2 regions of the Actinoplanes sp. NPDC023936 genome follow, and region 2 is predicted to be linked to the other one. Evidence: riboswitches for the same ligand, from Rfam matches in the RefSeq annotation. Region 2 holds a riboswitch; the other holds the start of a gene.
What was found. A riboswitch is a leader RNA that binds a small molecule or an ion and turns the genes downstream of it on or off. The one in region 2 is predicted to bind cyclic di-GMP.

Region 1: it holds a riboswitch for cyclic di-GMP, as region 2 does, so the genes downstream of both, AB0F72_RS11750 (hypothetical protein) here and AB0F72_RS01540 (Calx-beta domain-containing protein) in region 2, are expected to answer to the same signal.

Annotation. Positions count from the first base shown of each region.
Region 1 covers NZ_JBEZZR010000006.1:305,289-316,785, reverse strand. Annotated here, with positions in the region: gene thiD (bifunctional hydroxymethylpyrimidine kinase/phosphomethylpyrimidine kinase) at 1-670, shown strand, start outside; gene thiC (phosphomethylpyrimidine synthase ThiC) at 744-2,267, shown strand; gene AB0F72_RS11755 (DUF5305 family protein) at 2,240-4,369, opposite strand; gene AB0F72_RS11750 (hypothetical protein) at 4,477-4,908, opposite strand; cyclic di-GMP riboswitch class I at 4,936-5,010, opposite strand; gene AB0F72_RS11745 (ribonuclease domain-containing protein) at 5,531-5,950, opposite strand; gene AB0F72_RS11740 (hypothetical protein) at 6,061-7,947, opposite strand; gene AB0F72_RS11735 (nitrate- and nitrite sensing domain-containing protein) at 8,562-11,447, shown strand; gene AB0F72_RS11730 (roadblock/LC7 domain-containing protein) at 11,444-11,497, shown strand, end outside.
Region 2 covers NZ_JBEZZR010000001.1:336,648-348,144, forward strand. Annotated here, with positions in the region: gene AB0F72_RS01510 (ABC transporter ATP-binding protein) at 1-725, shown strand, start outside; gene AB0F72_RS01515 (ABC transporter permease) at 722-1,483, shown strand; gene AB0F72_RS01520 (ABC transporter ATP-binding protein) at 1,625-2,461, shown strand; gene AB0F72_RS01525 (ABC transporter permease) at 2,548-3,324, shown strand; gene AB0F72_RS01530 (sensor histidine kinase) at 3,321-4,583, shown strand; gene AB0F72_RS01535 (response regulator transcription factor) at 4,580-5,239, shown strand; cyclic di-GMP riboswitch class I at 5,549-5,628, shown strand; gene AB0F72_RS01540 (Calx-beta domain-containing protein) at 5,643-8,558, shown strand; gene AB0F72_RS01545 (ABC transporter transmembrane domain-containing protein) at 8,648-10,738, opposite strand; gene AB0F72_RS01550 (ABC transporter ATP-binding protein) at 10,795-11,497, opposite strand, start outside.

The sequences.
Region 1 (11,497 bases), on a different contig from region 2:
CGGGACGTCGGTGCTCACCGCGATCACCGCGCAGAACACGCTGGGCGTCACGGCGATCCACGCGGTGCCCGCCGAGATCGTCGCGGCGCAGCTGGACGCGGTGCTCTCGGACCTGCCGGTCGCGGCGGTGAAGGTCGGGATGGTCTCGGATCCGGCGGTTGCCACGGTGATCGCGGAACGGGCCGGCGACCTGCCCCATCTGGTCATCGATCCGGTGATGGTGGCCACCGCCGGAAGCCGGCTCTCCGATTCGGCTGTCGTCGGGGTGCTCCTCCCGTACGCAAGTGTCCTGACGCCGAACCGGCACGAAGCCGGCGCCCTCCTCGGCAGGGTGATCGAAACGGCCGAGGAGATGGCAGTGGCCGCCGCCGAGCTCGCGGAGCTCGGCCCGCGCGGGGTGGTCGTGACCGGAAGTGAGCTTGCGGTTGACGTCCTGCACGTCGCGGGCGAGACCACCGTGCTGCGCGGCTCGCCGGTGGAGACCCGGAACAACCACGGGTCCGGCTGCACGTTCTCGTCGGCGATCGCGGTGCGGCTGGCCGCGGGCGACTCGGTGCCGGAAGCGGTGATGACCGCGAAGGATTACGTGCGACGCGGTCTGCGCGGCGGCGCCTCCTGGCAGCTCGGGGCGGGACCCGGGCCGCTGGACCACTTCGCCTGGTCTTCTTGAGTTCCGGCAGCACTGTCGCTGATCCTTTGCGGCCGTGTCATGCCGGTTTTATCCAACTTCGTGGAGGTTTGCCGTGAGACGTAAGACCTATGTGGACGGTCCCCGTCCGGACATCCGCGTGCCGTTCACCGAGGTGGTGCTGACCGGGGACGAGCCGCCGGTGCGGCTCTACGACACGTCCGGGCCGGGCAGCGATCCGCTCGTCGGGCTGCCGCCGCTGCGCAAACCGTGGTGGACCGGGCAGACCCAGCTCGCTGCCGCGCGAGCCGGGATCGTCACGCCCGAGATGGAGTTCGTCGCGGTGCGCGAGGGCGTCACCCCCGAGCTGGTGCGCGACGAGATCGCGGCCGGTCGTGCGGTGCTGCCGGCCAACCGGAACCACCCCGAGTCCGAGCCGATGATCATCGGCTCGCGCTTCCTCGTGAAGGTCAACGCGAACATCGGCACCTCGGCCGTGACCTCGTCCGTCGCCGAGGAGGTGGAGAAGCTGACCTGGGCCACCCGGTGGGGCGCCGACACCGTGATGGACCTGTCCACCGGGCCGCGGATCCACGAGACCCGGGAGGCGATCGTACGGAACTCGCCCGTCCCGATCGGAACCGTGCCGATCTACCAGGCGCTGGAGAAGGTCAAGGGCGACCCGCTCGGGCTCACCTGGGACCTGTTCCGGGAGACCGTCATCGAACAGGCCGAGCAGGGCGTCGACTACATGACGATCCACGCCGGAGTGCTGCTCGAGTACGTCCCGCTCGCCGCCGAACGCGTCACCGGAATCGTCTCCCGCGGCGGATCGATCATGGCGGCCTGGTGCTTGGCCGAACACCGGGAGAACTTCCTCTACACCCACTTCCGCGAGCTCTGCGAGATCTTCCGGGAGTACGACATCACGTTCTCGCTCGGGGACGGCCTGCGCCCCGGGTCGATCGCCGACGCCAACGACGAAGCACAGTTCGCCGAACTGCGTACCCTCGGCGAGCTCACCCACATCGCGTGGGAGTACGACGTACAGGTCATGGTCGAAGGCCCCGGCCACGTGCCGATGCACAAGATCAAGGAGAACGTGGACCTGCAGGTCGAGCTCTGCGGCGGGGCGCCGTTCTACACGCTGGGCCCGCTGGCGACCGACATCGCGCCCGCCTACGACCACATCACGTCGGCGATCGGCGCCGCGATGATCGGGATGTTCGGCACCGCGATGCTCTGCTACGTCACCCCGAAGGAGCACCTCGGCCTGCCGAACAAGGAGGACGTGAAGGCCGGGATGATCGCGTACAAGATCGCGGCGCACTCGGCTGATCTGGCGAAGGGGCACGCCGGCGCGCAGGAATGGGACGACGCGCTGTCCCGGGCGCGGTTCGACTTCCGGTGGGAGGACCAGTTCGAGCTGGCGCTCGACCCGGAGACGGCCCGGGCGTACCACGACGAGACGCTGCCGGCGGCGCCCGCGAAGACCGCGCACTTCTGCTCGATGTGCGGGCCCAAGTTCTGCTCGATGCGGATCAGTCATGAGCTGCGGGCGGCCGGGATGAAGGCGAAGTCGTCCGAGTTCGTGGAGGCGGGTGGCCGGGTCTACCTGCCGGTGGCGCCGTCTGCCTGATTCGCCTGATCCGGGTCCTTCCGCGTTTGGCCGGGCTGGGTCGGCGCTTGGTCGGAGTGCTTCGGCAGGAAGTCGTAGATCGGTTCGTGGGGCGCCTCGGGCTCGGAACCTTCGGGGTTCGAGGCGCCGCCCACTGATTTGTTGAGCTCGCCGAGGGTTTCCATGGCCTTGCGCTCCGCTTCGGGCTTGAGGCGGATCGGGCGCTGGAGGGGTGGTTTGTCGTCGGCCTCGGTGGGGGTGGGTTCCGGTTTCGCGGCTGCGGGTTCGGCCTTCTTGCGGGGGCGGCGGGCGCGCTTGGCCGGGGGTTTGGGCGGTTCCGGGGCGGATGCTTCTTGTGTCGGCTTCGGCTCTTCGGTGGCTGTCTTTCCCTCGGCAGTCTTTTCCTCGGTCTTTTCCTGGGCCGTTGCCGGCTCGGGGGCCGGCTCCGGTGCCGGCTCTTTTTCGGCGACCGGCTGTTCTTCGGTGACCGGTTCTTTTTCGGGAACCGGCTGTTCTTCGGTCTGGGGTGGTGTCGGCGCGGGGGGCGCGGCGACCTTGGCTACTCCGGTGGCTTTCCGGGCCGAAGGGCGGCGATGCGATGCGGGCCGGGGTCCGGGTTCCGGCTCGGGGGTGACGTTCGCCGGGACGATCCGGTAGCGGTAGGTCACCCCGTCGTCGCGAACCACGAAATCGTCGGCGCCGTCCGGCCGGGTCCAGGTGAGGATCATCTGACCGTATTTTTCGGCGAGCTTCACCAGCGCCGGAAAACTGTCGACGATGACGACGGGTTTGCCGGGCGGGCTGGCCATCGGCTCGACCGGGACCAGCAGGTGGGGGTACCGGCGCTGGATCTGCTCCCGGTTCTTCAACGGAACCCGGCGGAAGGCCAGCAAGGCGACCACAGCGATGCCGGCGAGCGCGACGAGCAGCGACCTCACCGCCCAGCTGCGTGCCTGTCCGGCGGTGAACAGATCCTTGCCGAAGAGCGAGATCTGACGGGGGAAGGTCCCGCCGCCGGAGGTTGCCGCCGATCGCTCGACCACGAGGCTCTCCGCGCCGCCCAGGAGAGCCAACTGGATGTTCGTGAGGCCGAAGCTCACCGATGGTTCGAAACTTGATCCGTCGGCGTGGCTGACCCGTGCGGTGACCGCCACGGTGATCGCTCCGACGTTCGTGCCGATCGCCTCGGACGCGCGCTGCGCCCGGTCGTCCAGCCCGTCGAGATCGAGGGATACGGTCCCGGTGAAGCGCTGTGCGGAGAATTCCTTGGGCTGAGCCAATCGAACAGTCGAATGCCAGCCGGTCTGAGACGAGAGCCGGGCACTGACTTCCACCGTGCCGGGGCGCCCGAGATACTGCATCCGCAGGACGACGAACTTGGCGAGATTCCGGTAGATCGGGTCCGGGGAGTACGCGGTGGTGCCGTCGTAGGCGGCGCTACGCGGCACGTCCGCCGAGTAGGAGAACGTCATCGACTCCCCGGCCCGCACGGAGGAATCGGTCGTTTGCGTCGCCGGCTTCATCCAGCCGAGCACGCCGGACACCAGCGCGCAGGCGGCCAGCACGACGGAGAGCACGGCGAGGGCCCGGATCACCGGGTGGAGTCGTCTGACCGCCTTGGCGACGGTCATCGTCACCGCCCAGGAGCCGCCTTGGCCAGACATGCTCTTCGTCCTCTTCTTCTGCCGGCCGCGCGGGATGTCCCGGCGGGATCTCACCGCGGCTGCCCGGGCGCCGACGATCAGGAATCCGAACATCCCGAGCGCGGTCGGGCTGAGCAGAGGCTTCAGCCAGAATCCGCCATTGGGGACGTGCAGCACCGCGCGGCCGATGAGCTCGTTCGCGGTAGGTTCGATCGCGTCGACCGCGGGATTGTTGTCTCCTTGCAAGACATAGCCGGTGAGGGCGTCGCCGCCGATGATGCGGTGGAGTGTCTCTATGCCTCCGAACCCATGGTATGCGGCGATCTGCCCGACTTCGTAGGAATCGAACTTGATCAGAAAGACCAGATCATCGGCGTAATAGGTGGGATTCATGCTGACGCCGTGCGTGATGACGTAGGAGAGGCGATGGGTGCTGACCGCCCACGCGCCAATGGCCGCCATCACGAGGATGGCGGCCATGGCGATACGTCGGAACCTCGGGATGGCTACTCCGCGATGTGACGACTCACAGCTGTGGTAGCAGCCATGGTGTCACCTCGGGAGGAGCGTTCGAGGCGCTTCTAGGATCAGGCGCCGGGGGCAACCTTGAGGTCGAGATCGGTCACCGCGGTCAGGTAGTCGGTGGCAGGGGTGGCGACCGTGCAGTTCCAGACCGTGCCCGTGGTGCTCCAGGCGCAGGTGAGGGCGGAGGTCGAGACCGGCGTGTTGCCGGCGTTCGTGCCCTTCAGCGTTCCGGTGATCACCGACGTGGTGGTGTTCAGGGTCGTGCCGTTGGTGCCAGCGATGTCGATCTTGGCGCCGGTGACCCGGTTGCCGTTCGTGCCGTCGTAAACCAGGGCGGCCGAGTTGAGAATCGCGCCCTCCACCGTCATGGTGGTCGTGCCGCCACCGACGATCTTGGTGAAGTTGCCGGCGTTGGTGACACCGGAGGCGGTGAAGGCGGTGCTTCCGGCCGCGACGACACCGGCGACGGCGATTCCACCAAGAAGCTGCATCATGTTGCGCATAAGAAGGTTCTCCCCAAGGTCGGTAGCCCAGCCAGCCTCATGGGCTCTGTGGCTTTGCGTCCCCGGCTTGCGCCGGGTTTGCTCTTGTCGGCCGAGCGGGTTGCTCGATCTCGCTTACGCCAGGTTGTTCGGTCGTGGGCCCGGCGGGCTAAGCGTTAGCAGCCACTTTTCCGGCGTCTTTTTCGAGGTTTTCGCGCCTGAGTGCAGCTCGGGTGCTAAGGGGGCGCGGGGCCGTTCTTGGCGGGGGGAGAAACGGTGCGCGGAGGCCGTCTCGGGATGAACGCCACCTGGGCGGTGCGGCGCACGAAACGGCAGTGTGCGTGGATGCGAGCGCACCGAAGCGGGCGATGGCGGAGGTGAGGGCGCACCGAAGCGGTGCGTGTGCTTGCATCCCTGCCCCAGCGTGGACGAGAGCGCGCAATAACGTTGCGTGTGCCCTCGTCTGCGCTGGGCGGGAAGAGCGTGTGGCCTCGTCCGTGCTGGGCGGGAGAGCGTGTGGCCTCGTCCGCGCTGGGCGGGAGGAGCGTGCGGCCTCGCCCGGCCTTGAACTTGGGGCTGGTTGCCACGCGGGTCGGTGCCCATGAGCGGAACCATGGGCGTACCCGGGAAGGGGTTAAAGCTTGTAGAACGTCACGTAGTGGTCCGGCGTGAAGTAGGCGACGCGGGTGCTGCGGTTGACCACGATGCGGTAGGCGTCGCGGGAGGCGCCCCGGGCCCGGGAGTAGACGTCGTATTCGCCGTAGGAGGCGGACGGGAGCTGGCCCTCGCGGTTGTAGAACGTGCCGCCGGTGTAGTTGTAGTTGCCGTACGGCCAGGCGTACCAGCCGGCGCTTGTCGGCCAGCCGAGGGACTTCCAGCCGTTGTACGCGGTGCGCGCGGCCGAACAGCGGCTGATCGTGCAGCTGTTGTGAACCGCCGCCTGCGCCGCGTCGGTAGTGGTCGGGGCTACGACGGCGGGCGCCACCAGCGCCGTGCCGGAGAGGGCGAAGACCAGAGCGAGGCCGGAGAGCAGCCGGCCGATTCGAGTGATCATGATCGGACTCCGATGCCGTGGAGGAATACCCGGACATCGATAATCGTCACCGCCTGGGCGGTGTGGCGGTACCTCCTGATCCGATCATTTCACCGGAGTTGGGTAACGCTTCACGCTCCGCCGAGACCGTTCACCCAGTTGACGTACTCGTCCTGCTGGCTCTGTGAGCCGCGCTGCGGGGGAGGCCCGCTGATCGACGTCGGCTCCACCACCGGCGGGCGCGCGGCCGAGGGGGTGATGCGCGGGTGCTCGGCGGTGTCAATTCCGGTCCGGGGACCCGGGTTGCCGGTGGTGAAACCGTCGAACGAGGCGGCTGGGGAAGCCGGTGGGTTCTCCGGGGCCGAGCGGCGGGCGCGCCAGCCGCGGCGCGGACCGGGTGCGGCCTCCTGCTGGCCGGAGAAGCGGGCCGGGGCGTCCTGGCCGGAGAACTGCGCGGGGGCGTCCTGCCGGCCGGAGAAGTGGGGTGCCGGAGCGGCGGACTGCGGGCCGGCGAAGCGCGGCGCGGCGCTATGGGGGGCGGTGCTGTGCGGGGCGGTGCTGTGCGGGGCGGCGCTGTGGGGCGCGGCGCTGTGCGGGGCGGCGCTGTGCGGGGCGGCGCTGTGCGGGGCGGCGCTGTGCGGCGTGGGGGCGGGGGCGGCGAAGCGGGGCGCGGCGTCCTGCGGGCCCGGGCCGGAGAAGCGGCCGGTGGACTGGGGCGGCTGGCCGAACGGCGTGCCCGTACCCGAATTGAAGGGTGAGTTGGGCGCGGTGGCCGGAGCCTGGTTGGCCAGGTCGGCGAGGGGGTGCGGGCGGTCGGCGACGGTGAGGACGCCGGTGTCCGAGGGGTGGAGGTGCGGGTCAGGGCGCTGCGCGGCGGCGGCCGCCGCGGCCGCGATGGCGGACGGGCCGGGTGCGGAGGGGGCGGCCTGGTCGCGCCGGGGTAGTGGGGCGGAGACCTGGTCACCGGCGCTGTTCGGCGCGGTGTTGCTCGGAGCGGCATTGCTCAGAGTGGCATTGCTCGGAGTGGCATTGCTCGGAGTGGCATTGCCGGCAGCGGCGTTGCCCGGGGTGGCGTTGCCGGCAGCGGCGTTGCTCTGGGTGGCGCCGGCCGGGGTGGCGCCGTTCGCGGGGGCGCCGGCGGCCGTCGACGGCTCCGCGTCGTGCGCCCGCTCCGGCGCGCCTCGGATGATCACGGCCAGCACCGAGCCGAGGACGCCGGCGCCGGCGGCGAACATCGCCGACCAGTACGGGCTGAAGGTGAAGCCGGTGCTCTCGCCGGGGCCGGCGATCAGGTAGGCGACGGTGAGCAGCGCCGGCCCGGCCAGGCCGGTGAGCGCCACCGCGAAGGTCGGCATCCGGCGGCCACGCGCCATCAGGCCGAGGAGCAGGCCGGAGAAGAGCGCGAGCAGCGGCATCGTGACGAACGGGGTCCGGTCGTTGACCACGGCCGGGAGGAAGTCGCCCTCCAGCACGCCGAGGCGGACCGGGGCCGGGGTCTTGCCGGGAAGCAGTGTCGGGACGACCGCGGCGAGGCCGATCACCCACACGAGCACGGTCAGGGCCGCGATGTTCCACCGGACGACCGCCCGCGCGGCGGCGGCCCAGGCGGCGAAGACGCCGATCGCGACGCCGAGGCCGGCGCACACGCCGATCACGAAGACCGGGTTCACGCCGGCGACCTGGGCGGAGCGGGCCGGCTGCATGGTCAGCGGCAGCACCACGAGCGCGCCGAGGCCGGACGCGAGGCCGATACCGAGCGCGCCGCCGGTGCCGACCGGCTGGGGCCGCCAGCGGGGCCGGAAGCCGGTGCCGACGATCGCGCCGAGCGCGGCGGCGGTCATCGCGATCCAGGCGACCCAGGCGAGCTGGGACGTCCACTGATCACTCGCAGTGACGTCCAGGTCTCGATCGAGGCGCACCATGCTGAGCCCGTAGGCGAGGCCGAGCTGACCCGCGCCGACCACGGCCGCAGCCGCCGTGGTGGTGGCCAGCAGCTTCACCCAGCTCCGAAATGCCATGCCGCGCACGTTACGGAATGTCCAGGCCGACGCGCCAGTCCGGAACCCGCTTATTAAGACACCCTAAAGTCTCGATCATCCACATCGATCTGTGTAACTATGTTAGGCATCACTGAGGGTCACCGGAAGGCGACGTACGGGTCAGTTGCCACGCCTACCGTCCGCAGTGGACACTATGCCGCACCGGACAACGAGTCCGTCGCGTCGTGCCAAACCTTGCGAACGTGAGACCTTCGCAAGGTCACGGGACGGAAATCTCAGTGGCTGGAACGGTGACGGTGGCTTCACGGAAGGTCGCGGGTGAGATATTCGCGCACGTCAAACCGGACGTCGCCGCTGCGCTTCGCGTTCTCGTCCGGTTCTCACCCGGACAGCCGAGCATTTTCCGGGAGGTTCCAGGCTTCCCAAACGGTCCGGCGTTCTGATGAAATCGCCGCCGTGCCGAAATCGGCGCGGGCTTTGCTGCGGGCACCGGACGGGGCCGGACCGCGGCCCCTGGCACGTCGGCTGATCTGCCGGAGCCGAGCGGGGACGACCACGAAGGAGATGTCGTGAGCACGGGATCCTCGGCCCAGGCTGCACGACGTGGCCTTCCGCGGCTTCGCGACGCGCGCATGCGCGCCAAACTGGGCGCCCTGCTCTTCCTGCCACTCGCCGCGGTGCTGATTCTCGCGACCGTGCGGCTCGGCGAGGTCGGCGAGCGGGCGACTGACGCCGACCGGGTGGCCGACCTGACGAGCCTCGGCAGCGACCTCTCCCAGCTGACCGGCCTGCTGCACGACGAGCGGATGACGGCGCTGGCGTACCTGGCGGAGCCGGACTCCGCCGACACCGGGTACCGGGAAGCGGTCAAGGCGGTCGACGCTCAGGCCCAGGTCGTCGGAACCCACCATGCCGGGATCGACGAGATCCCGGCCCTGGTCGACCAGCGGCTGACCCTGGCCGACACCGCGTTGCGCACCCTCCCGGAGATTCGCCGGAGCGTCGCCGACCGGTCCGTGACGGTGCCGGAGACGGCCGGCCGGTACGGGGACGCGATCGCCGGGATGGGCGGGTTCGCCGCGACGGTGAGCCGGATCGCCGAGCCGGGTCCGGTCGCGGACGGCCTGCGGACGCTCGCCGCCTTCAGCCGGATCGAGACGGCCGCCGCTCAGCAGGCGACGGTGACGTTCGTGGCCCGTACCAGCGGGGGGTTGAACGCCGAACGGCAGCAGGCGATCGTCGCGGCGCAAGTCACCCGCCGGGAGGCGCTGGCCGACCTCCGGTCGGTCGCGACCCCGCAGCAGATCGCCCTGGTCGAGACGGTGGCCGAGGACGACGCCGTGACGCGCGCCGACACTCTCTCCACCCCGTCGGGCGGGCTCGCCGGGACCGCGCCGAACGATGTCGTCGACGTCTTCGGCACCGTGACCCGGCTGCTGAGCGCGGCGAAGTCGCAGATCGACGAGCAGGTGGTCGCCAGCGCGCGGGACGGCAGCAGCGACACCTCCCGGCGGGCGACAGTCGAGTTCGTCCTGGTGCTGCTCGTGCTGCTGGCCGCGGTCATCGTCGCGATCTACCTGGGTCGATCCATGCACCTCGCGGTGCGGCGCCTGCGGGAGGGCGCGCTCGCGGTGGCGAACCGGGATCTTCCCGAGGCCGTGACTCGTTTGCAGGACGTGGAGAACCTGGGCGAGGGCGGCGTCGACCGGATCGTCGCGCAGACCCGGGACCCGATCCCGGTCACCGAGAACGACGAGTTCGGGCAGGTGGCCGAGGCCTTCAACATGGTGCACCGGGAGGCGATCCGGGTCGCGGCCGAGCAGGCCGCACTGCGGACCAGCGTCTCCACCATGTTCCTCAGCCTGGCCCGGCGCAGCCAGAACCTGGTCGACCGGATGATCGGCGAGCTCGACCAGATCGAGCGTACGGAGGAGGACCCGAAGCGGCTCGCCCGTCTCTTCGAACTCGACCACCTCGCCACCCGGATGCGCCGCAACGACGAGAACCTGCTGGTGCTGGCCGGCGCCGAGGTCGGCGCGCCACGCCGCGAGGACGCGCTGCTGATCGACGCGATCCGGGCCGCGCAGTCCGAGGTCGAGCTCTACCACCGGATCGAGTTCGGCTCGGTCGACACCGACGTGCTGGTCACCGCCGCGTCCGTCAACGACGTGGTCCGCCTGATGGCCGAGCTGCTCGACAACGCGACCCGGTTCTCCCCGCCGTCGACAGTGGTGATGGCGCACGGCGGGCGGGTCGGTGACCACGCCGTGGTCCAGGTCGAGGACCGCGGGCTCGGCATCTCCGCCGACCAGATGGAGCTGATCAACCGCCGGCTCACCGAGCCGTCCGCGGTGGACGTCGGCGCGTTCCGGCTGATGGGCTTCGCGGTGATCGGCCGGCTCGCGGCTCGCCACGGGATCGGGGTCGAGCTGCGGCCGGGCAGTGAGGGCGGCACGATCGCCGAGATCACGTTGCCGGCTGAGGTGGTGGTGCTGCCGGGTGCGCAGGCCGCGCCCCAGCGGGCCGCCACCTGGACCCGGCCGGGGCCGCCGCCGATCGCCGGGGGCTCCGGTTTCCCGGCTGGGCGGCCGGAGATCCGGCCGCCGGTCCGGAGCGTGGCGATGCCGGCCGAGCCGGTGTTCCGCAAGCTGATGTCGTTGAGCGGGCCGCCGTCCGATTTGGATCTCGCGCCTACGCCGGATCGGCCGCCGCTGCCGACCCGGGCGCCGGTTTCGCCCGCGCCCGCTGCGGAGAGCTATCCGGGCGCTTTCGTGCCGGCTGCGGAGACGCCCTCGGGTGCCTTCGCGTCCGTCACGGAGGCGCGGCCGGGTCTGGAGGCGCGGCCGATCTCGGATGCGCGGCCGGGTCTGGAAGCGCGGCCGGTTTCGGGGGCGTGGCAGGGTTCGGAAGCTCATCTGGATGACAAGATCCAAGTGGAGATGCAGCACAACTGGTTCGACCGGAGTGAGGACCTGCACGGGCAGGTCGGGATGCCGACGGCGGGATACGCGCCCCCGCCGGCGCCGGTTTCGGCCCCGCCGGTATCGCCGCTTGCCGCCGCTCCGGTCTCCGTGCCTCCCGTCTCTGCTCCTCCGGTTTCCGTGCCTTCGGTTTCCGCGCCTTCGGTTTCCGCGCCTTCGGTTTCCGTGCCGAGGGTCGCCGCGCCGCCGGTCTCGGCTCCTCCGGTCGCCCCGGCGGCGGCTACAGTTCCGAAGCCGCGGCCGGCCGCCGAGGACCGGTGGCGGACCACCGCCGACGACGGCTGGCAGCGGGCGATGGCCGCGGCCGCTCCGCAGGACGCCGGAACCACCCGGTCCGGGTTGCCCAAACGGATACCGCAGGCGCAGCTGGTGCCCGGCGGCGTGGACAACACAGCGAGGACCCAACACCGTCGCAACCCGGAGGAGGTCCGGGGACTGCTGTCCTCGTACCACCGCGGGGTGCAACGAGGGCGGACGGACGGCGTTGCCGAATCCGCCGTCACAGCGACACATGCTCCTAAGGAGAAAGAACAGTGACCAGGCCCCCCACCATGCACGACATGGGCTGGCTGCTCAGCAACTTCGCC
Region 2 (11,497 bases):
CCAACCCGCTCGACACCGGCATGCTGATGGACCGGCTCGGCCTGCGGAAGCTGGAGCGCACCCGGTTCCGGCGGCTCTCCGGCGGCGAGCAGCAGCGGCTCAGCCTGGCGGTGGCCCTGGTCGGCCGGCCCGAGCTGGTCTTCCTCGACGAGCCGACGGCCGGCATGGACACCGAGGCCCGGCACACCACCTGGCAGCTGATCGAGGAGCTGCGGGCCGACGGCGTCTCCGTCCTGCTCACCACCCATCTGCTGGACGAGGCCGAGCGCCTCGCCGACGACGTGGTGATCATGCGGTCCGGGCGGGTGGCGGCGACCGGGACACCGGCCGAGCTGACCGCGGCGGCCGGCATCGACCTGCTCGAAGTGCGTGCCGACCCGGGCATCGAGCTGGCCGGGCTGCGCGCCCTGACCTGCCTGAACGGTCTGAACTCCGCAGGCACGCAGCGGAAGGTCACCGAGACCTCGCCGGGGGAGTACACGATCGCCGGTGAGCTGGACACCCGTGCGCTGGCCGACGTGCTGGGCTGGTTCGCGAGCGTGGACGCGCACGTCACCGCCGTGAGCAGTCGCCGGCGAACCCTTGAAGACGTGTACCTCTCGCTGACCTCCTCCTTTGCCCCCGCCGCTGAGAACTCTGCTGCCGAGAACTCTGCTGCTGAAGACCCCGCTGCTGAAGACCCCGCTGCTGAGAACCCTGCTAACCCCGTTGGAGCGTCGCAATGAGCGCCGGAACGTTCACGCCGGCGCCCGGCCGGGCACCCATGCGGACGATCATCGGCAAGCAGATCCGGATGGAACTGCTGCTGACGGCCCGTCGCGGGGAAGCAGTGGTGCTGGCCATGGGCGTACCCCTGCTGGTTCTGCTCGGAGCGGGCCTCTTCGAGGTGACCAATCTGCCGACCGATGACCGTCTCGGTTTCGTGGTCCCCGGTGTCCTCGCGCTGACCGTGATGTCGACAGCCTTCACCGGACAGGCGATCACCACGGGGTACGAGCGCAGTTACGGCGTGCTCAAACGACTCGGCGCCTCCCCGCTGACCCGGCCCGGCCTGCTGCTCGCCAAGACCGCGGCGGTGCTCGTCCAGATCGTGCTGCAGGTGCTGGTGCTCGCGGCGGTCGGCCTCGCGGTCGGCTGGCGCCCGCACGGCGACCAGCTGCTGCCGGCGGTCGGGGTGACCGTGCTGGCCGCGGCCGGCTACAGCGGCCTCGCGTTGCTGCTGGCCAGCGTCCTCAAGCCGGAGACGACGACCGGCGCCGCGACGCTGATCTACGTGCTGATGCTCTCGGTCGGCGGGATCATGTTCGCCGCGCCCGACCTGGGCACGGCCGGATGGTTCCTGCTGCCGCTGGCCGCGCACGCGGAGGCGTTGCGGGCCACCCTTTTGTACGACTCGTCGGTGCCGGTCACGATCTGGCTCAGCCTGGGTCTGTGGGCGGTGGTCTGGCTGACGGCGGCCGCCCGCAATTTCCGCTGGGAGTGAGCCGGCCTGCCGGGTCCGGTCCGGCATGTTCGCTCTGTCCGGTCAGCTCTGTCGGATCCGGTCTGTCCATCGAACGGTTGACAGCCGATGACGGCCGGGCGGTCGTCCCGCCGGGGTGTGCCCTAGCGGCACGATCGGTGCATGGAAGCAATCGAAGTAACCGGGCTTCGTAAGACTTACAAAGATCGTGAAGCGGTCGCGGGCGTCGACCTGGTCGTGGCGCGCGGCGAGATCTTCGCGCTGCTCGGGCCGAACGGCGCCGGCAAGACCACCACAGTGGAGATCCTGGAGGGGCACCGGCGGCGGACCAGCGGGGACGTCCGGGTGCTGGGTGAGGACCCGGGGCGAGCCGGATCCGCCTGGCGCAGCCGGATCGGGATCGTCCTGCAGGACACGGACGACGCCGCCGACCTGACCGTGCGGGAGATGGTCCGGCACATCGGCGGGTTCTACCCCGACGCGCGCCCGGCCGACGAGGTGATCGACCTGGTCGGGCTCACCGCCAAACGGAACAGCAAGATCCGTACCCTCTCCGGTGGTCAGCGCCGCCGCGTGGACGTGGCGCTCGGCATCGTCGGCCGCCCCGAGCTGCTCTTCCTCGACGAGCCGACCACCGGGTTCGACCCGGAGGCCCGCCGCCAGTTCTGGGAGCTGATCCGGCACCTCGCCGGTGACGGCACCACGATCGTGCTCACCACCCACTACCTGGACGAGGCCGAGGCCCTCGCCGATCGTCTCGTGGTGCTGGCCGGCGGCCTGATCGTCGCCGAGGGCACCCCGGCCACGCTGGGCGGACGGTCCGCGGCGGCGGCTCGGGTCAGCTGGCGGGAGGACGGCGTGCTCCACGAGGAGCAGCACGAGGACCCGACCGAGCTGATCCGCCGGCTGGTCGCGACCGGCGCCGACCTGACCACGCTCACGATCAGCCGCCCGACGCTGGAAGACACCTACCTGAGCCTGATCGGAGCCACCCGATGAGCACCATGCCCACGAGTACTACGCCCACGGGTACTACGCCCACGAGCAGCATGCCCACGAGCAGCAGGTCCGCGCGGACCATTGCCATGAGTGTGAGCCGCGGGCATGTCGAGCTTCTGCAGTTCGTCCGGGACAAGACGGCGCTGATCTTCACGTTCGCGTTCCCGGCGATGCTCCTGCTGCTCTTCGGCACGATCTTCGGGGACGACTACACCGACAGTGGCGTCAGCGCGAGCCAGATCTTCACGGCGAGCATGGTGGCGTACGGGGTCTTGAACACCGCGTTCGTGACGATGGGCTCGGGTCTCGCGCTGGACCGGGAGGACGGGACGCTCAAGCGCCTCCGTGGAACTCCGATGCCGGTCTCCGCGTACCTGGTGGGCAAGGCTCTTCTGGTTCTCGTCCTGAGCCTCGCCGAAGCGGCGCTGCTGATCCTGATGGGCGTGCTGGTCTTCGACATGCCGCTGCCGCCGGCCGATCACTGGATCACGTTCACCTGGATCTTCCTGCTCTCGGTGATCGCCTGTTCGCTGCTCGGCGTAGCGGTCAGCGCCCTGGTCCGCAACGCCCGCAACGCCGGCGGCATCCTCAACGTGCCGGTGGTGGCGCTGCAGTTCATCTCCGGCGTGTTCATCCAGCCGATGAGCCAGCTCCCGGACTGGCTGATCACGGTCGCGTCGATCTTCCCGGTGCGGTGGATGGCGCAGGGCTTCCGGTACGTGTTCCTCCCCGCGTCCGCCGAGAGCCAGGAGCTGAACGGGTCGTGGGAGCTCGGCAGGGTGGCGTTGGTTCTCGGAGTGTGGTGTGTGGTCGGATTGGTGCTGTGCCTGATGACCTTCCGGTGGAACAACAACGAGAAATGAGTTCCCCGGAAGCAGTCCCTCTGGAAGCAGTCCCCGTCGCAGGCGGTTCGGCCCCCGCCACCTGGCTCTGGGATCTCTATTTCGCGGTGATCGCGGCTGCTGTGGCGGTCGCGATCGTCATCGTGGACGGGTTCTCGTCGCTGGAGCGGGGTGTGGCACTGACCGCCCTCGCCGTGATGGTCCTGCTGCACGTGGTGATCGGCCGGCCGCTGACCCTCCGGGACCGCCCGGACAACACCAGCCGGATCGTCCTGCTCGTGCAGCTCACGCTCTTCGCGATCGCCATCTTCGCGGTGCCGCTGACCACCTGGCTGATGTTCGCGGTCATCCCACTGATCTTCCAGATGGTCACGGTACGGCTGGCCATCGTCCTGATCGTGGTGATAAACCTGGTCCCGCCGGTGGCCGACCTGTTCAACGACCCGGAGGGCAGCGTCGGGCTCGACCTGGTGATCGCGGCGATCTCCACCGGCGCCGGCATCTGCATGGGCCTCTGGATCGTGCGGGCGCTGGCACAGAGCGACGAGCGGGCCGCCCTCATCGTCCAGCTGGAGGCGAGCCGGGCCGAGCTGGAGGCGAGCCGGGCGGAGCTGGCACGGCTCTCCCACGAGGCCGGGGCGGCGGCCGAGCGCAACCGGCTGGCCGGCGAGATCCACGACACCCTCGCCCAGGGCTTCACCAGCATCATCACGCTGGTCCAGGCCGCCGACCCCCAGCTCGCCGACGAGCGCCTCGCGCTTGCCGTGCGTACCGCACGGGAAAACCTGGCCGAGTCGCGGGCACTCATCGCGGCTCTCTCACCCGCCGCGTTGGCTTCCGCTTCACTTCCCGAGGCGGTACGCCGTCAAGCCGCCCGATTCAGCGAAGAGTCGGGTGTGCCGTCCACGGTCCGGGTGACAGGCGAGCCTCGGGACCTGCCGACCCGGGTGGAGGTGGTCCTGCTGCGCGCCACGCAGGAGGCTCTGGCGAACGTGCGCCGGCATGCCGGGGCGACCGAGGTCGGTGTGGTGCTCGCCTATGCGGCGTCGAGTGTGCGGCTGGTCGTGCGGGACGATGGGCGTGGCTTCGACCCGGCCGGAGCCCTACCGGGCGGGGTTGGCAGTGCCGGCGGGGTCGGCGGTGCCGGCGGGGGTGGGTTCGGGATTTCCAATATCCGGGCGCGAGCCGCTCAGGTCGGCGGCCAGGTGGCCGTGCTCAGCGGCCACACGGGTGAGCCGGGTGCCGGTGGCACGACTATCGAAGTGGAGATTCCCGCGTGATCCGGATCCTGCTCGTCGACGACCACCCCGTGGTGCGGATGGGGCTGCGCGGCATGCTCGACGCCGAACCCGACCTGACCGTGATCGGTGAGGCGTCGTCCGGCAGCGAAGGGGTGGCTCTGGCGCTGGCCGAGCGCCCCGACATCGTGCTGATGGACCTGCGGATGCCGGACGGTGACGGGGTGGAGGCGACCGCGCGGATCCTGGCTGGGGCACCGCGGGCTGCTGATGCTGGGGGTGCTGCTTCTGGGGTGGGCGCGCCCGTGCGGGTCATGGTGCTGACCACCTACGAGTCGGACCGGGACATTCTGCGGGCCATCGAGGCCGGCGCGTCCGGGTACCTGCTCAAGGACGCGACGCCGGCCGAGCTGGCGGAGGCGGTCCGGGCAGCGGCGCGGGGTGAGACGGTGCTGGCGCCGAGCGTCGCGTCGACGCTGGTGCGCCAGGTCCGTACCCCGGCGCCTCCGGCTCTTTCCGCCCGGGAGACCGAGGTGCTGAAGCAGGTGGCGGCCGGGCTCACCAACGCCGAGATCGGCAAGCGGCTGTTCATCTCCGAGGCGACAGTGAAGACGCATTTGCTGCGGGTCTTCAACAAGCTGGGGGTGGCGGACCGGACGGCGGCGGTGACCACCGCGATGCGCCACGGCTTGCTCTGAGCCGATTTCCAGCTCTGAGCCGATTTCCTACTCTGGGCCGATTTCTTACTCTGGGCCGATTTCCTGCTCTGGGCCGGCTTCTTACTCTGAGCCGGCTCTTTCTCCTGTCCCCCAGGGGACAGCTGTGCTACTTGAGGGCGATTCGACTCAAAAAGCCGTTCTGCCGGTAAGGGGACGATAGGCCGGTTAGATTACGGAAGGCGCGACCTCTTGCTGGACCACGATTCAGTCCTGTCGATGATCCAGCATTGCGCTGCTCGAACCGGTTCCCCGGTGCCTGAGCGGCCCTCCGACGGCCGGCAGGCGCGGTACCCGAACAGGCAAACCCGTCGCGAGGCGGGGACGCAAAGCCAGGGGCCTCCCCGAACGGAGGTAGCCCAGCCGCCGAAGGAGAAAGAAACACATGCGCTATCCACAAGCCCATGCGGCCAAGAGCGGCTCGATTCCGTTCGCGCTGCGTGGCCCGAAGTCCATGCGAACGGCCCTCTCGGTCGCCGTTGCGGCGGCGATTGGCCTTGTCCCGACGGTCATGGTCACCTCCCCGGCGTACGCAGACCCCGGCGACATCAGCGTCGCGGCCGTCAGCGTGACCGAGGGCGGCGAACTCAGCTTCCGGTTCGTCCGGACCGGAGGCGCCGAAATCCCGGCCGCCTCCTACTCGCTCGCGGTCACGCCCAAGGAAGAGTCAGAAACCAACTACACACCGAGGGCCGGGTCGGACTACGTAAGCTCGCCGTCGCCCACCACGATCAGCTTCCCGGCGGCCTCGACCGCCAACGTCACGCGGACCGTGGTGGTCCGAACCGTTGACGACGCGCTCTTCGAAGGCGCCTTGCCGGAGCAGATCACCCTCACCGCCACGCCGACGGGCGGCACGACGGGTGATCCCATCCCAGTGGTCGGATCGATCAACGACAACGACGACGCTCCGGGATACACGATCACCACGAACAGCCCGGTCACCGAGGCCAACGGCGCCAAGGCGACCGTCACGGCCAGACTCGACGCGCCGTCCGGCCTGCCGGTGGCGGTCACGCTGACCACCACGAACGGTACCGCCATCGCGGGTGCGGACTTCACCGCTCCGGTCGACGACGGCGACACGCTGGAGGTGGTCGAGAATCGGATCGTCATCGATGCCGGTAAGACGTCGGCTACCAAGGACATCGCGATCGGCAAGGACGACACCCGCGACTCGGCCGAGGCGGAGAACTTCACGGTGAACGCCACCGCCACCAACACGGCGGCTCCGGCCAACACCTCGACTCAGGTGACCATCAACGACATCGACCCGCTTCCCAAGGTCACCGTGGACGACTCCGTCCTGGACTCCGGTGATGAGGGCGGAAGCTTCGAGCTGCCGCTCACCCTGGACCGGCGGTCCGACAAGGCGGTCACGGTTCGCTGGGACGCCACGCCTCCCTCTGAGAAGGTGGAGGAACACGAGGCTGCCACGCAGGGAACCGACTTCGCCTACCCGGCTTCGACCCAGCGGACGGTCACGATCGCGGCCGGCACGCTGGAGCAGGCCGCGACCATCTCCCTCACCGACGACTCGCTGAACGAGGCGACCGAGGACTTCGGCATTCAGCTCGCGAACCCGACCAACTCCGAGCTCGGCACCCCTTCCAAGATCGATGTCTCGATCGAGGACGACGACGCCACGCAGCCCGAGGTCAGCATCGACACCGGCTCGCTCACCGTCGACGAGGGCAATTCCGGGCGCGCCAGCCGGACCATCACCGCGAAGCTGGACGCTGCCTCCGGCCGTACCGTCCGGGTCGGTTGGACAGCCGCCGCCGCGGGCACCGACATCACCGACGCCACGCCGTACAAGGACTTCACGCCGAAGACCGGCACGCTGACCTTCCCGGCCGGCACGACCACGCAGACCTTCCAGGTCGACGTCACCGGCGATGTCATCGACGAGGGCGACGGCGAGGCCTTCCAGGTCAGCTTCGACGACGCGGTCGGCGCCACCACCGCCGGCCCGGCCGAGATCTCCATCCGGGACGACGACGACCGGCCGCGTGTCACGTTCGACGACGCCGCGCTGCCGGAGGGCAACCTCACCTCGGCTGTGCTGCTGCCGGTCAAGCTCAGCAACCCGAGCAACCACACGCTCGTCTTCGAACTCGCCGACGCGGCGACCGGTACCGCGCAGAGCGGCGAGGACGCCGTCGGCGGTGACGACTACACGCTGGCCAGCGGACGCGTCACCATCCGGGCCGAGGCCACGTCCGGCTCCGGTGTGCTGCTGCTCAACGGTGACGACATCAACGAGCGGGACGAGACCGTGAACCTGGCGGTCGCTCCGGACACTGACAGCGACGACTACCTGGCGTCCGCCTCGCCCGACACCGCGACGCTGACCATCGAGGACGAGGACAAGGCGCCGACGTTCGAGGTCAACGACGTGACCGCGGAGGAGGGCGAGCTGGCCTCGGTGACCGGCACCATCACCGGTGTCTCGGACCAGGCACTGACCGCCAGCGTCACCTTCACCGGCGCTTCGGTGAAGGGTGTCAAGGCTGCCGACTCGGCAGACTTCACCAACCCGGGCACGCAGACCGTCACTGTCGACCCGGGAACCGAGCCCGGAACTGTCATTCCGATCACCGACGTGATGATCACGGATGACGAGGTCAACGAGCCGAACGAAACGATCCGGGTCACCGGCACGACGCTCGGCAACTTCGGCACGGTCCTGGAAGGCGCCATCACGATCGCGGCCAGCGACGGTGGCAAGCCGACCGAGCCGACCGAGCCGGAGGCGCCGGGTGCGCCCAGCATCTCCACGCCGGCTGCCGCGATCGCCGGTGTGGGCAACGCGACGATCGCCGGCCGGGCCGCGGCCAACGCCACTGTCGACCTGTGGGGCAAGCCGTTCGGCGCGCCGGGCGAGCCCACGAAGATCAAGTCCGTCCAGGCGAACGCGACCGGGAACTACTCGTTCACGCACCGGATCACTCAGGGCTTCATCTTCCAGACCGGGGTCGGCGAACTGATCTCGAAGGAGCTCGCGGTCCGTGTCAAGCAGAACCCGGTCTTCACGCTGACGTCGCCGAGCAAGGGTTCCTTCACCGTCACGGTCACCGGTAACCCGAAGGCCGCCGGGCAGGGCATCCTGGTCCAGAGCTACGTCAGTGGCGCCTGGAAGACGGTCTACAAGGGCAAGACCGGCAGCAACGGGGTCTACACGCGGACCGTCAAGCTGGCCAGCGGCAAGGCCCTGACGATGCGGGGATTCGTCGCCGGTGACACCGGGGTTGGCCTGCTGGGTAGCTACAGCACCACCAAGAAGGTCACTGTGAAGTAAGCAAGCCCTGTGAGGTAAGCAAGCGCTTCGAGCAAGGGGCGGGGGCGGCCGGTCGGCCGCCCCCGCTTTACTCTGTCGTCACCCTGTCGTCAGTCCACTTCCACGACGGCCTGGGCGAACTGGGCCGAGTAGAGCCGGGCGTACGCCCCGTCGGCCTCGATCAGGTCGTCGTGAGTGCCCTGCTCGACGATGCTGCCGTTCTCCATCACCAGGATCACGTCGGCGTCGCGGATCGTGGAGAGCCGGTGCGCGATGACGAAGCTGGTCCGGCCGGTCCGCAGCGTGTTCATGGCCCGCTGGATCAGAACCTCGGTGCGCGTGTCCACCGAGCTGGTGGCCTCGTCGAGGATCAGGATGCTCGGTTCGGCGAGGAACGCCCGGGCGATGGTGATGAGCTGTTTCTGGCCGGCGCTGACGTTCGCGCCCTCCTCGTCGATCTTCGTGTCGTAGCCCTCGGGGAGCGTGCGCACGAAGCCGTCGACGTGGGCTGCCTCGGCCGCCCGCACGATCGCCGCAGTCTCCGGGCTGTCGGCCCCGGTTTTGAAGTCAGGGCCGGTTTTGAAGTCAGGCCCGGTCTTGAAATCAGGGCCGGTCTTGAAATCAGGGCCGATCGTGAAGTCAGCGCCGTAGGCCAGGTTCTCGGCGATCGTGCCGCCGAAGAGCCAGGTGTCCTGGAGGACCATGCCGATCTGCTCGCGCAGCTGCTCGCGGGGCATCGTGGCGATGTCCACGCCGTCCAGCGTGATCCGCCCGCCGGTCACCTCGTAGAAGCGCATCAGCAAGTTGACCAGGGTGGTCTTGCCGGCGCCGGTCGGGCCGACGATCGCCACGGTCTGGCCGGGCTCGACCGAGAGCGAGAGGTTCTCGATCAGCGGCTTGTCCGGCAGGTAGCGGAACGAGACGTTCTCGAAGGTGATCCGCCCCCGGACCTTGCCGTTCTCCGAGACCGGCATCGCCGCGGGCGCCGGGTCGGGGCTCTGCTCCGGCGCGTCGAGCAGGGCGAACACCCGCTCGGCCGAGGCCACGCCGGACTGCACCAGGTTCGCCATGCTGGCCACCTGGGTGAGCGGCTGGCTGAACTGCCGGGAGTACTGGATGAACGCCTGCACCTCGCCGAGCGACAGGGTGCCGGATGCGACACGCAGACCGCCGACGACCGCGACCAGGACATAGTTGACGTTCGAGATGAACATCATCGTGGGCTGAATCAGTCCGGAGATGAACTGAGCCCGGAAGCTCGACGCGTACAGATGGTCGTTGTGCTCGCGGAAGGTCTCCGCGGCTTCCTTCTGCCGGCCGAAGACCTTGACCAGCGTGTGCCCGGTGAACATCTCCTCGATGTGGCCGTTGAGCCGGCCGGTGGTCTTCCACTGTGCGACGAACTGCGGCTGGGACCGCTTGCCGATCATCGTGGTGAGCCAGATCGACACCGGCACCGTGACCAGCGCGATCAGCGCCAGCAGCGGGGAGATCCAGAACATCACCCCGAGTACGCCGACAATCATCAGCAGAGCCGTGACGAGCTGCGCGAACGTCTGCTGGAGGGTCTGCGCGATGTTGTCGGTGTCGTTGGTGGCCCGGCTCAGCACCTCACCGCGCGGCTGCTGGTCGAAATAGGAGAGCGGCAGCCGCGCCAGCTTCGCCTCCACCTGGTTGCGCAGGTCGAGGACGGCGGTCTGCACGACCCGGGCGGTGAGCCTTCCCTGGAGGACGCCGAACACCCAGGCGAACACGTAGACGACCGCCACCCAGGCCAGCACGTGCGACAACTGGGTGAAGTCGATGCCCTGCCCGGGTACGGCGTCCGAGCCGGCGAGGACGTCAGCCAGGCCACTGTTGCCGGTACCACTGTTGCCGGTACCACTGTTGCCGGTACCACTGTTGCCGGTGCCACTGTTGCCGCTGGCGCGCAGTCCGGCGATTGCCTCCTCCTTGGTGACACCGGCCGGGAACATCCGGCCGATCACACCGTTGAAGATCACATCGGTGGCGTGGCCGAGCAGGTACGGACCGAGCACCGAGAGGGTCACGCTGGCGATCCCGAAGGCGAGCACCGCGCCGACCAGGGCTCGCTGGGGTTTCAGCAGGCCGAGCAGGCGCTTCGTGGAGCCTTTGAAATCCTGAAGCTTCTCCGGCGGTCCACCCGCCATCATCATCCGGGCGGCCGGCGGGCCGCCCATGGGGCGCGGTTGCGGGCGGTTCTCCGCACTATTCGGGGCTGTTCTGTCCGGGGCTGTCATCGGGTGACCGCCTCCTTCTCGGTGAGCTGTGAGAGGACGATCTCGCGGTACGTCGGGTTGCTCTCCATGAGCTCGTCGTGCGTCCCGGTGCCGACCACCTTGCCGTCGTCCAGCACGATGATCCGGTCCGCGTCGCGGATCGTGCTGACCCGCTGCGCCACGATGACGACGGTCGCCTGCTGTCCCCCAGTCATGTCCCGGTCACCGGTCAAGTCCCGGCCACCGGTCAAGTCCCGGTCACCCAAGTCCCCGCCGGTCAAGTTCCGGCCGGCGGTGAGGTGCTCGGTGAGTGCGGACCTCAGCGCCGCGTCCGTGGCGTAGTCCAGTGCGGAGAACGAGTCGTCGAAGAGGTAGATCTCGGGCCGGTGCACCAGCGTGCGGGCGATCGCGAGCCGCTGCCGCTGGCCGCCGGAGACGTTCGTGCCGCCCTGCGCGATCGGGGCGTCCAGCCGGCCCTCCATCGCCTCGACGAAGTCCTTCGCCTGGGCGATCTCCAGGGCCTTCCAGAGTTCCTCGTCGGTGGCGTCCGGGTTGCCGTAACGCAGGTTGGACGCGATCGTGCCGGTGAACAGGTAGGGCCGCTGCGGGACCAGGCCGATCGTGCGGGCCAGGAGGTCCGGGTTCAGTTCGCGGACGTCCACACCGTCGACCAGGACCGCTCCGCTCGTCGCGTCGAAGAGCCGCGGGACGAGGTTGAGC